Regions from separate parts of the Weissella sp. ESL1177 genome, predicted to be linked through region 1. Evidence: riboswitches for the same ligand, from Rfam matches in the RefSeq annotation. Region 1 holds a riboswitch; each other region holds the start of a gene.
The links. A riboswitch is a leader RNA that binds a small molecule or an ion and turns the genes downstream of it on or off. The one in region 1 is predicted to bind thiamine pyrophosphate.
Positions count from the first base shown of each region.

Region 2: it holds a riboswitch for thiamine pyrophosphate, as region 1 does, so the genes downstream of both, thiW (energy coupling factor transporter S component ThiW) here and thiS (sulfur carrier protein ThiS) in region 1, are expected to answer to the same signal.
Region 3: it holds a riboswitch for thiamine pyrophosphate, as region 1 does, so the genes downstream of both, thiD (bifunctional hydroxymethylpyrimidine kinase/phosphomethylpyrimidine kinase) here and thiS (sulfur carrier protein ThiS) in region 1, are expected to answer to the same signal.
Region 4: it holds a riboswitch for thiamine pyrophosphate, as region 1 does, so the genes downstream of both, AC3B5D_RS01565 (ECF transporter S component) here and thiS (sulfur carrier protein ThiS) in region 1, are expected to answer to the same signal.

Region 1 is NZ_CM176591.1:1,761,310-1,764,489, reverse strand. Features, by position in the region: gene AC3B5D_RS08625 (GNAT family N-acetyltransferase) at 1-205, opposite strand, end outside; gene AC3B5D_RS08620 (DUF368 domain-containing protein) at 412-1,251, shown strand; TPP riboswitch at 1,396-1,485, shown strand; TPP riboswitch at 1,581-1,670, shown strand; gene thiS (sulfur carrier protein ThiS) at 1,713-1,910, shown strand; gene thiF (sulfur carrier protein ThiS adenylyltransferase ThiF) at 1,928-2,578, shown strand; gene AC3B5D_RS08605 (thiazole synthase) at 2,592-3,180, shown strand, end outside.
Region 2 is NZ_CM176591.1:235,390-238,569, reverse strand. Features, by position in the region: gene thiE (thiamine phosphate synthase) at 1-507, opposite strand, end outside; gene thiM (hydroxyethylthiazole kinase) at 461-1,309, opposite strand; gene thiW (energy coupling factor transporter S component ThiW) at 1,306-1,821, opposite strand; TPP riboswitch at 1,923-2,024, opposite strand; gene AC3B5D_RS01185 (LysR family transcriptional regulator) at 2,074-2,970, opposite strand; gene AC3B5D_RS01180 (phosphoglycerate kinase) at 3,086-3,180, opposite strand, start outside.
Region 3 is NZ_CM176591.1:641,500-644,679, reverse strand. Features, by position in the region: gene AC3B5D_RS03065 (Sapep family Mn(2+)-dependent dipeptidase) at 1-882, shown strand, start outside; TPP riboswitch at 977-1,074, shown strand; gene thiD (bifunctional hydroxymethylpyrimidine kinase/phosphomethylpyrimidine kinase) at 1,147-1,965, shown strand; gene AC3B5D_RS03055 (TenA family protein) at 1,962-2,582, shown strand; gene AC3B5D_RS03050 (MTH1187 family thiamine-binding protein) at 2,636-2,935, shown strand; gene AC3B5D_RS03045 (OFA family MFS transporter) at 3,178-3,180, shown strand, end outside.
Region 4 is NZ_CM176591.1:309,648-312,827, forward strand. Features, by position in the region: gene AC3B5D_RS01555 (energy-coupling factor transporter transmembrane component T family protein) at 1-13, opposite strand, end outside; gene AC3B5D_RS01560 (ATP-binding cassette domain-containing protein) at 6-1,421, opposite strand; gene AC3B5D_RS01565 (ECF transporter S component) at 1,425-1,988, opposite strand; TPP riboswitch at 2,108-2,199, opposite strand; gene AC3B5D_RS01570 (ribose-phosphate diphosphokinase) at 2,372-3,180, shown strand, end outside.

The DNA of each region.
Region 1 (3,180 bases):
CAACACCAGCCACCTGATGATGATGGATGAGCACATAGACAAGGCCATTCTGAATATCTTGCACAAATTCTTCTCGTTGGGGCTCTGCTGATCCTTGCCATTGGGGTGAATTTTGACTGCCGAGATAGGCTACTGCCTGTTGAATAATACGATAAATAGCATCAACATCTGTTAATTTTGCTTGTCGCGTATAAGTTAATGACATGGATATGCGCCTCCCGATATAATTGAAATTTTGTACTTCATTATAGCAAATAATTAAAAAAATTGGTTTATAAAAAAATAAGCTAATAAAACAATGTTTTTTTAACTTATTATAAGGAATGATTAGGTATAATACTAATTAATGGTCATTTATATCGCCATGAACACGAATATAGTGATAAACGACATGAAATGAGGAAATAATCAATGCAAAAACGACCAGGAGATATTATCTTCCGTGCTGTTAAAGGTGCATTAATTGGATCAGGATTTATTTTACCAGGCATTAGTGGTGGCGCTCTTGCCGCCGTCTTTGGATTATATGAACGCTTAATTTTATTTATGGCAAATCCATTGAAAAACTTTAAAGCAAATGTCCGGTTTTTCTTACCAGTTGGAATTGGTGCAGTGCTGGGTATTTTTTTACTATCATTTTTGATTAGCTTTATGTTAGGAGAAATTGAAAGTGTTGCACGTTGGTTCTTTATTGGTGCTATTTTAGGAACGGTGCCAACATTATGGTATGAAGCGGGAAAAATGGGACGATCACAATGGGATATCGCATTGTCCATAATGGCGTGTATTTTGATGTTAATATTCTTATGGTTTGGTCGACCATTATTTTCAACCATTGAACCCAGCATGGGCGCTTGGTTTTTAGCAGGTGCTTTGATTGGATTAGGATTACTTGTACCAGGATTGAGTCCATCTAATTTTTTAATTTATTTAGGACTATACAAAGGAATGAGTGATGGTATTAAAAATGGTGATTTAACGGTATTGATCCCCCTTCTCTTAGGATTGATTGTGATTGTTTTAGTATTTGCAAAAGTTATGGCGTATGTTTTTAAAGTTGCTTATGCCAAGTTGTTCCATATTATTTTTGGTATTGTGATGGCATCAACAGTGATGATTATCCCGATAGATTATACTGGTTTCACTGTTTGGCATTATATGTTTGCAGTTATCTTATTAGCTCTTGGCACAGGATTGGGCTGGTGGATGGGTCGTTTAGAGCAGATGGTAAAGCCAGAGATAGTGGTTTAGAATTTCATAGTAGTGAAATTTGAGGTGGTGACTTGTCGTATGATACAAGGTAAATGATGCATGCAACAGCTCATCATTGAAAGCGATTTCAATAATGAGTTGTGTTTCATAATTAAACGTGCTATGGTTATCTTGTTAAGTTAATTAACGTATCTGGGGTGCTGTTAAGCTGAGAATATACCCACTGAACCTGATTTGGTTAATACCTGCGCAGGAAGATACAGTCCGAACATAGTAATTGATGGGCAGTCTTTTTGTGAAAACAAAGAGGCTGCTTTTTATATTTTATGAGGATTGCATAAAGCAATTGGTAAAAACAAAATCTAAACAACCATCGTCTGGGGTGCTGTCAAGCTGAGAATATACCCATGAACCTGATGTCGATAATACGATCGAAGGAAGTACGATATTTGACTGTGTACAAATACCCTTCTTTCGTGATGAGAAAGGAGGGTATTTTTTTGATTATTTTAAATGGTGAACAAATCGCAAATATGGCTGGTAAGACACTAGTCGATTTATTACAAGAAAAAACAGATATGATGCAAAATGTTGTTGTGGAATTAAATGGCAAAATTATTCATCGTGAAGAATTAGCGACACAAAGATTATCAGAAAATGATCATGTTGAACTAATTTCTTTTGTTGGTGGTGGTTAGAAAAGAGGACAAATAAAATGACACCAAAATTTCAAGGCGTAGCTGTCGCCGATTTCTTTGAGGGCATGAAAGCACGTAATGTTGCTGGTACAACGGAACCTTTGCAAAATGCGCGAGTTACGATTGCTGGTGCAGGTGGCTTAGGTTCAAATATTGCAATTGCACTTGCCCGTAGTGGTGTTGGTCATTTAACAATCATTGATTTTGATACCATCGAAATGAGTAATCTTAATCGGCAACAATATAAAGTTAGTCAGATTGGGATGCCTAAAGTTGTGGCATTGAAGCAAAATTTATTAGAATTTAATCCATTTATTGATATTGATATCCAGCAGGTCAAAATAACGCCTGATAATATCGAAATATTATTTGCAGATTGTGATATTGTCTGTGAGGCGTTTGATAACCCAATGGCCAAGGCGATGTTATTGGATGGTATAACCAACTTTTATCCTGACAAGCCACTTGTTATGGGCAATGGTATGGCAGGATTACATGTCACTAATGAGATGAAAACAAAACAACAGTTACCAAATGTTTATATTTGTGGAGATGGTTATAGTAAAGGTGCTGAAGGACTGATGGCACCACGTGTTATGGTATGTGCTGGTCATGAGGCTAATGCCATCTTACGGTTATTAACTAAGCGCCCCGTTTTAGCAGAATAGGAGATAAATAATCATGGTTGAAAGTAATGATGATTTAATTATTGGTGGTCACCATTTTTCTTCGCGTTTCATTTTAGGATCAGGGAAATATTCATATGAATTAATTGATTCGGCAATTCATCATGCTGACGCACAAATTATTACAATGGCTTTGCGCCGAACGAACGCAGCTGAAGAAAATATTTTGAATTATATTCCTGAAGATGTCACGATTTTACCAAACACATCTGGTTGTACGAATGCTGAAGAAGCTATCCGCATGGCACGCATTGCTCGTGAATTAAGTGGTAGTGATTTCATTAAGCTTGAAGTTGTACCAGATAAAACTTACTTGTTACCTGATAATGAAGAAACAATCAAAGCAACGCAGGTTTTGGTAGATGAGGGATTTATTGTGATGCCATATATGTTGCCTGATTTAAATGCTGCGCGTAAGTTAGTGGCCGCAGGTGCTGCAGCTGTGATGCCATTAGGAGCGCCAATTGGTACGAATCAAGGCTTGGCAACGAAAGCATTGATTCAAATTTTAATTAACGAAATTGATGCACCGATTATCGTTGATGCCGGTATTGGTCGTCCAAGTCAAGCAGCTGAAGCTATGG
Region 2 (3,180 bases), 630 kb from region 1:
TGCAATTTTATCCTCTTTAATCCCACCAATAGCAAATACAGGAATTTTAACTGCTGCTGTAATTGCCTTGAGAGTTGGTATTGATGTTTGTTTTGTGACAACTTTGGTTTGTGTTGGAAAAATTGCACCAGTGCCGAGATAATCTGCCCCATTTTCAGCGGCTTCAACTGCACGTGTGACTGTTTTTGCAGATACACCAAGCATACGTTCAGGACCAATCAATTGACGTGCAACGTCAACAGGTAATTCATCATCACCAATATGAACTCCGCTTGCATCAACCGCTAAGCAAATATCAATACGATCATCAATAATTAATGGTAGATGATACTTATCAGTTATTTGTTTTACCTGCAATGCTAATTCATAATAAGCTCTTGTTGATAACTCTTTTTCACGTAACTGAACCAAGGTGACCCCATTAGCACAGGCTATTTCAAGTTTACTCAAGAATTCTGCCTTAGATTCTCCATATCGAGCTGTCACTAGATATAATTCTTTTGCCATTTTTTACCCCTCTTATCTTGTTGATCCAATGCGGATCATCACTACCCAATACTGATAATTCATTCAAGAATAATTGTCGAAATTCTGCAATTCCTGAAGTTCTTGCTTTTCGTTTTGCCTGTTCACCTGAAATATTTAAATAACTAATGGCACAGATCGTCGCCATCTCTGTTGGCATGTCTGTCCCCAAGAAAGCTGCAATCAACCCACCTAATGTATCACCAGATCCTGTAAAACGATCTAATTCATCCACACCATTTGAAAGTACCCAAACGTTATTTTTTGAAACAACGATGTCCTTTACGCCAGTGGCAACATAGGTTAATTGTGACGAGCGAGCTTGTAGTGCTGTAATCAAATGACTTATTTCTTCATCTGTCTGGTCAAGTATGCTGCCATCCACACCACGGCTATTTGTTGCTAAGCCACAAAGTGCGCGCATTTCAGAAATATTACCACGGACAACAGTTGGCTGCATTAGCATTAACTTTTGTGCAATTTGCATAGCTGATGTCGCACTTGCAATTCCCACAACATCTAATACAAATGGTTTTTGTTGCATAGCCAATTGTCCAGCAGCTAACAAGCTTTTTTCTTTATTAGGCGATAAACTACCAAGATTTAGTAATACAGCATCTGTTTGACTCGCTAAATCATCAAAAGCACGCACATCTTCTGTCATAATTGGTTTTGCACCAACATAGAGTAATGCATTTGCAACAGTTTCAACAGATATGGCATTCGTAATACAATGAACGAGCGGTGATTTTTTAAGAGGTATTGTGATTTCTGTCAATTTCATGCCCCCTTTTTACCATTAAACAGGCGCATCATATCTTTAAAAAGTGTTATTTTCTTGGCCTGTTGCCAAATTAACCATGCGGCAATGGCACCCATAAAAGTTGCCCCCAAAAATCTCGGTGTATACAACAACCAATATAAATCTGTTTTTGTTCCAGTAAATAATACCATTACTGGATATGACATTAATGACCCGATAATTCCTGTTCCAATTATTTCACCGATAATTGAACCGTAAATATTATGAGTTAACCTTGCCCCAATACCTGCTAATAAAGCACCAAATACTGCACCAGTCAATGCTAATGGCGGAATTCCCATCATCATCATTCGAATAATACCACAACACGTTGCCATAATTGTTGCATATAATGGTCCCATTAACACACCAGCCAAAATATTGATCACACTCGACATTGGTGCCATCCCCTCAATCCGTAAAATTGGTGATAAAACGACATCTAAGGCAATCATCATCGCTAAATAGGTGATTTTCCTAACATTTGTATTCATTGATATTCTCCCTCAATTTAAAATTTGTTTGGCGATGTTGACTAAAAAACGCTCAATAAAAAAGCCTCCTTGCAATAAAAAATCACAAAGAGACCATGAAAATGCCTTATATGCACAATTCCTTCGCTTAAATAACTAAAACAGGTACGGAGGGTTTAGAGATAATCTCTTTCTCAGCTAATACAGCTCCCCTTTGTGATATCTATTTAATTTTATATTATTATAGTAACACATTAACAACTAAAAATACGTTTAAAGAATATCGTGATTAGTTGCTTGTGTGATATATTTCCAAAATAATTCATTCGCCTTTGATTCATGCATTTGTTTACATCTCATAAAGCCAAAATTACTTGTTGTATTTGTTCCTATTTTACGCTTAATTAATGGACCATCATTTGTCATATCAACTCTTTTTTCCATCATTAGGGCAATTCCCATCCCATTTGAAACCATGTTTAAGATAATATCGATTCTTTCACCTTGATATGATACCGCAGATGACAATTGTTTTTTATCACCCATGACTCCTAATTTATTGAAAATTAATGTCTCTTCTCCTTCAAGCAGCAATAATTCTTCTGACATTAAATCGTTTAATGAAATAATTTGATGATTTGCTAATGGATGATTTACCGGAAGAATACAAACTAAATTATCCTGATCCGTTAATAACGTTTCAATGGTTTGATTATTTGTAGACGTATAATGACCAAATACAATATCAGCCTGATTATTATTTAAAGAGTCTAACAATAAATTATCTTTTATTTCTGAAAAATGTAACGTAATTTCTGGATACCGTTGATGAAACGCACTCATCAATGAAAAGCCACGATAATTTGAAAAAGTTGGCATGGTATGAATCGTTAAAACATTATCTGACTCTGTATTATGTTGTTCTAACGTTTGTTGTAATGCCGAAAATTCATGTAAAATTTTTTTAGCATACATCTCTGTAATACGACCAGACTCTGTCAAATAAATATGCCGATGTTCACGTTTAAAAAGTCGTGTCTTTAATTCTTTTTCCAAAGATAAAATTTGCTTTGAAATATTCCCCTGTGTTGTATATAATCGGTCTGCTGTTTCAGAATAATTCCCCGTTTCCGCCAAATCAAGAAAAACAGCAAATTTATGAATATCCATAATATGTCCCCTTATTCATTACCGTTTGGAATAGTTTACCACAAACCAATCAATGTTGACATACTAAAAAGGAAGTCAGATAACAAAATCCGACTTCCTTTTTAATTAATCAAATTTATTTTTCAGAAATTGCTGCAATTCCTGGCAACGTCTTTCCTTCAAGATATTCTAGAGAAGCACCACCACCAGTTGAAATGTGGCTTAATTGAT
Region 3 (3,180 bases), 1.0 Mb from region 1:
GGCTCTGCTCATCTTTCTTATGGTGAGAAAGGTATTAGTCAACTAGATCTATATTTTGATGCAACTAACGATGCAGATGCACCGCTAAAATTATTATCATTTCACAGCGGCTCAGCAACAAATGTTCTACCAGGGTCTGCAACAGCGATACTAACAGGTCTATCAACGGCTGAAGTTAAGCCATCATTTCAAAAATACTGCGATAGCCACAAAGTTTCTGGTTCACTAACTGAACATGATAATAACATCACATTAAAGTTACAAGGGATTGCAACACACGCCGCACGACCAGAAACTGGAAAAAATGCTGCGACATACTTAGCTAATTTTCTAAAAGACTACCCATTTAGTGGACAAGCTGCAAAATTTTTAGCATTTATTGGTGAAAAGTTACATCAAGATCCTTATGGTGAACATTCGGGTTATGGTAAAACCGAGCCAAAACTTGGTAAAACAAGTCAAAATATTGGCATAACTGACTTTGTTCCTGGTGAGACAGGTCATATTAATCTAAACTTCCGCTATTCATTAGCTTTTGACGAGCAGCAAACGATTGATCAAATTATCCAAGACGAACCATGGTTAACTAATATTGTTCGTGATCCGGCTGGACTTGTGCCACACTACGTCGATCCAGAGGATAAGTTAGTGACATTATTGGCCAATGCTTATCAATCAGTAACTGGACAATTGCCTGAAACCGGTGTTAACGGCGGAGCATCATTTGGACGTTTAATGTCTAATGGTGTTGGCTTTGGTGTTTTACCAACTAATGAACCATCAACGGCTCATGCTGCAAATGAATCTTTTGATTTAGACCTATATGAGAATGGACTGAATATGTTAATCACCGAAATTTTAGCACTAGCCAATAACTTATAAAACAAACTATTTTGCCATTAGCCATCTAAAGCTTAAAGCATAATGAAAGCGTTGACTTGTCCTATGTTAAGTGCAATAATCATGTTGTAATTAAATAATTTACTAGGGGGGCTTTATGCTGAGATGTTTTTAAAACAGACCCTTTGAACCTGTTTAGTTAAGACTAACGAAGGAAAGTAATGGTAAACTTGCATTTTCAAGCACAAATAACCAGGATTTCCTGATTATTTGTGCTTTTTAGTTACCACATATTTGGGAGGAATCATGATAGAAGTACCACAGGTCATTACAATTGCGACAACAGATGCCAGTGGAGGGGCAGGCATTAATGCTGATTTAAAAACATTCCATAATCAACAAGTTTATGCTGCAACAATTGTTGTTGGTTTAACTGCGCAAAATACGTATGGCGTTCAAGGGCAGTATACAATTCCAACAACGTTTATTTTAGAAGAATTTAAAAGCATTGCGGATGACTTAGATATTAAAGCCGCTAAAACGGGCGCTTTACTAGATGCTAATCGTGTCCATGCAGTTGCTCAAGGTTGGCAAAAAAACAATTTTGGTAAATTAGTTGTTGATCCAGTTATGGTTGCAAAAGGGGGCGCACATTTATTGAGTGATGAAGCCATTAACACTTTAAAAGCTGAATTAATACCCCTTGCATTCCTAATTACGCCTAACTTACCGGAAGCAGAAGTCCTAGTCAAAAAAACTTTAGTCACTGATAATGATGTCATAGAAGCGGCAATTAAATTACAAAAAATGGGTGCACAAAATGTCTTGATTAAGGGCGGTCATCGCCCAAATTCACAAAATGAATATGCCGATTATATACTATATGCTGATGGTACGTCAGAATGGTTAACAATGCCAGGAATTAAAACAAATCGAACTCATGGAACAGGAGACACACTGTCTGCCTTTATTACTGCCAACTTAGCTAAAGGGTACGCATTAAAGGATATTATGCCAAAAGCAAAGCAATTTACTTATGAAGCCATTCGCCAGACAATCAATGTTGGTCATGGACATGGTCCCTTAAATCATTGGGTAGATGTTCAAATGGAGGAAAAGAAATGATTTTTCATAATTATTTATTGGAACAATCAGATGATATCCGAAAAAATATTTATCAAACATCATTTGTACAGGGAATCGCTTCAGATAATTTGCCACAAACTCAAAGGGATTATTATGTTGCCCAAGATACCTATTACACAAATTATTTTGGAAAATTATTTGATTTAGCAACCAAAAAACTAACCGTATCACAACAGGCGGCTCAACCACAGTCATCGGATGAAGAATTAGCTCATGAAGCTTTGTTAGCTAGTCCAGCAAGTTTGGATATTCTACCTGATGTACATAACTTAGCATATCTCGATCATATGGAACAAGCCATTAAACGTGGTGATGCAACAAATGCAATGTTGGCGCTATTACCTTGTACAGAGTCTTATCATTTGATTGGTCAACAATTCATCAACACGACAAAAAATAATACGTATTTACCTTGGTTATCTTATTATACTAGTCCTGACTATACTGCATTCACGCACTGGAGTTGGCAAGTTGTTGACCAACAAGTTCCAAATTGGCAGACGTTATCAACAAAACAACAACAAACCTATTTAGAGACGTATTTAACATCTTATCAATATGAATTATCTTTTTGGGAACAGGCAGCGAAACATTAATCATTATTGAATGATATACTATAGGTGTCTATAAATAAGAGGAGGACAAATAAATGAACACATTAATTTCAGTTGCAATTGCACCATTTGGTGTAGGAGATGAGTTAAGTAGTTACGTTAACGACATTATTGGGGTCATTGAAGAATCTGGTCTAACATACAAAACAACAGCCATGGGAACCGAAATTGAGGGGGAGTGGTCTGACGTTATGGGAACAGTGCAAAAAGCAATTCAAACGCTAACAGATCAAGGAATCCGTGCCTATGTTTCATTGAATGCAGATATTCGTCCTGGACACACAAACACGATTGAAACAAAGTTACAGAAGTTAAGTCATAAACTAGAAGGTTAATTAATTTAAACTTGAAAGTCACTAATCTGAAATAGTTAGATTAGTGACTTTTTTGAAATATTATCAAAAATTCAAATCGCGTTAATGCACTTTTTGTATTGTATATGGAATTATAAATCAATGTGAAATCATTTTTTAAAATTGTTTTTATAGACAAATCCCACAAATAGGACTATATTTATTTTTGCAAGCGTTTTCAAACCCGTTTGCAATTATTTTTAGGTTTTTTAGGAGATTTTATTATG
Region 4 (3,180 bases), 700 kb from region 1:
TTAATTTATACATTTGGTGCCTCCCCAACAAGTTGTAGTGTTTGGTTCTGGAAGATTAGTTCATAATCAATAAATTCATCTAAGCCAGCACGTTGGTGAGAAATCATCAAAACACTTTGTTGCGTCTGTTGGACACAGCCACTGATGCAAGTCATGACCGTGTGTACTGAATCAATGTCCAAACCGGCTAAGGGTTCGTCCAATAATAAGACAGGTTGGCCCATGATAAGCATACTAAGCACTTGGAGTTTCTTCTGCTGGCCGCCAGATAGTTGGTACACGACATGATCTGTTAAATGATCTAAATGTAAATCAACTAATGTTTGTGCAATGCGATCATTTGTCCAATAATCTGAAGTTAAGCTATGCTGTTGAGATAGTTGGATTTCTTCGGCAACAGTCATTGTCACAAATTGGTCAGTAGCTGACTGAAAAATTAAAGCAACTTTCTTAGCCCAATTTTTCAAATGAACTTTGGCCGTATCTGTTTGATTCCAAGCGACTTGACCTTGATATTTGATTTGATGACTAAGTGCTTTGAAAAGGGTTGATTTACCGATACCGTTGGCCCCCGATAGTAAACCAATTTGCCCAGTGGGGAGTACGAACTGACTATTTTTAAGTAAGATTCGTTCTGTGCCAACAGTTAATGTTAGTGCTTGCCAGCTTAGTTGGCCATCTGAATTTGGTATCCCATAAAAGGGCTTTTGAACTGGTAGATCAGCCAACTGATTCAATGATTGTTGATGTAGCGATCCCGTTTCAGTATCAATGGCATATAAATGATCGACTAGTGATTGATAGCCTGATAAGTCATGGTCAGAAATAATAATCGTTTTGTGATGTTCTAACTGCATTTTCTTTAAATCAGTTAGTAAATCTAAGCGAGCATTTGGATCAACGCTTGCAAATGGTTCATCGAGTAAGATAATGTCGCTATCCATTGCTAAAATAATTGCAAGCGCAACACGTTGTTTTTCACCACCTGATAGAGTCAGTAGATTTTGATCAGCAATTTGTTCTAAATGAAGTGCAGTGATTGCAAAATGAACACGTTGCGTAATAACTTCACTTGGTAATTGCAAATTTTCTAGGGCGAACACTAACTGTAAGCGGGCAGTTCGCATAGCAAATTGACGGTCTGGATTTTGAAAAAGCATTGCAATACGTTTTGCACGTTCAAACGGTACAATTGGTTGAATTGGTTCATTGTTCAGTAATACTTGGCCACCAGTTATCACACCTCCAAATTTTGGATAGAGACCAGCCATTGACTTTAACAAGGTTGATTTGCCTGATCCTGAAGGACCAATCAATAAGTTGAAGGATGCTTCTTCAGGTATCCAACTAATATTATTCAAAACATTGGGTTGACCAGTTTGGTAAGCAAAACTTAAGTTATCAACTTCTAATTTTGTCATAGCTTAATGTTTTAGAATACCAGACTTGGCAACTAATTTTTTGATGTAATAGACCAAGACGCCACCAAAGAAACCAGCAGAAATGAGGCGAATGACAAATAAAGTAATCATCATACTTGGTTTATAGTCTGCATACCCACTATTAAACATGTCCCAAATAAAGGTGACTATTGTGGTTGTTAAAACGGATAAACTTAAGCCTAATTTTCCCCAATTTTTGTAACCAGTAGCGGCGAAACCAATTTCAGTACCGAAGCCTTGCACAAAACCCGAGATTAACGTACCTGCTCCCCAACTTGAGAATAATAGCATCTCTACTGCAGCAGCTAATAATTCACCTAATATTGAGCTACCAACTTTTTGCAAAATAGCACCTGCTAATGGACCAGCCATCAACCAAACACCTAATGTTAAGTCATTTGCATAAGGTTTTAATGGGGTTGCAGCTAAGGCATAATAGGCTGCACTCCAAACTTCAAAAATAACACCAAAGAAAATAGCGATAATGGCTAAGAAAATGACGTCACGTAATGACCACTTAACCTTTGATTCATTAACTGTTTGCATAATAATTGCAAACCTCCTTAAAAATATAATGTTATCGAATCGCCGAAGCTTTGGTAACAAAAAAGCCCCAATACCATGTGTGTGAGTCACTCACTGGTACTGGGGCTTGTTTACTGTCATGGTAAACAAACCAAGCTCCCTAGCAAAATTACTTTGCTCAGGTTCTATGGGTATTTTCTCAGCCAGCTCTATGGCACCCCAGCTTGTTTGATTCTCCTTTAAGTATAGTGTTAGTCAGGCAGATTTGCAAATTTCTACTCATCATACTAGCAAATCATGAAAATGATTTCATAATAGGAACAGATCAGCTATACCGTAATGACATAACTTTTGTTAAAATAGAAGTGATGACGAGTGGCGATTAGAAATGGAGGAACTCATTCGTGGAATCTCAAATAAAGCTGTTAGGATTAACTGCTAATCATGATTTGGCAAAAGCAGTGGCTGAAGAGTTGCATATACCTTTAACGCAATTGGATATTAAACGTTTTGCTGATGGTGAAATATACGAACGTATTTTAGAGAGTATTCGTGGGGATGATGTTTATGTGATTGCGCCAATTGCTGAAGAAGTTAATGACGCTTTTATGGAAATGATGATTATTGTTGATGCATTGCGACGTGCATCAGCCGAGCAAATAACATTAGTTATTCCGTACATGGGTTATGCTCGTCAAGACCGCAAGGCAAAAGCTCGCGAACCAATCACTGCCAAGATGGTTTCTTCATTAATAGAAATGAATGGTGTTGACCGTGTTGTATCAATGGACTTACATGCCGATCAATTGCAGGGGTTCTTTGATATTCCAGTGGATCATTTGCAAGCAGCACCACTATTAACAGACTATTTCTATAGTCGTAAATTGTTGGATGATATTGTTGTTGTGTCACCAGATCATACTGGTGCAGGTCGTGCTCGAAAATTTGCAGATTTACTTGGTGCACCTTGGGGTATCGTCAATGATAATGTTGCAATGACAACGCCAGAATCAGAAGATGCTATTGTTGGTGATGTGAAAGGACGTCGTGCCATCATTGTTGATGATATTGTTGATACAGGTTATCGAGTGCAAATGACTGCAAAAGCGCTATTGGCAAATGGTGCGACTGAAGTTTATGTTGCAGCAACACATGCCGTTCTTTCAGGACAAGCAGCTGAAAAATTAGCAGCGGATAGCCATATTGAGCGTTG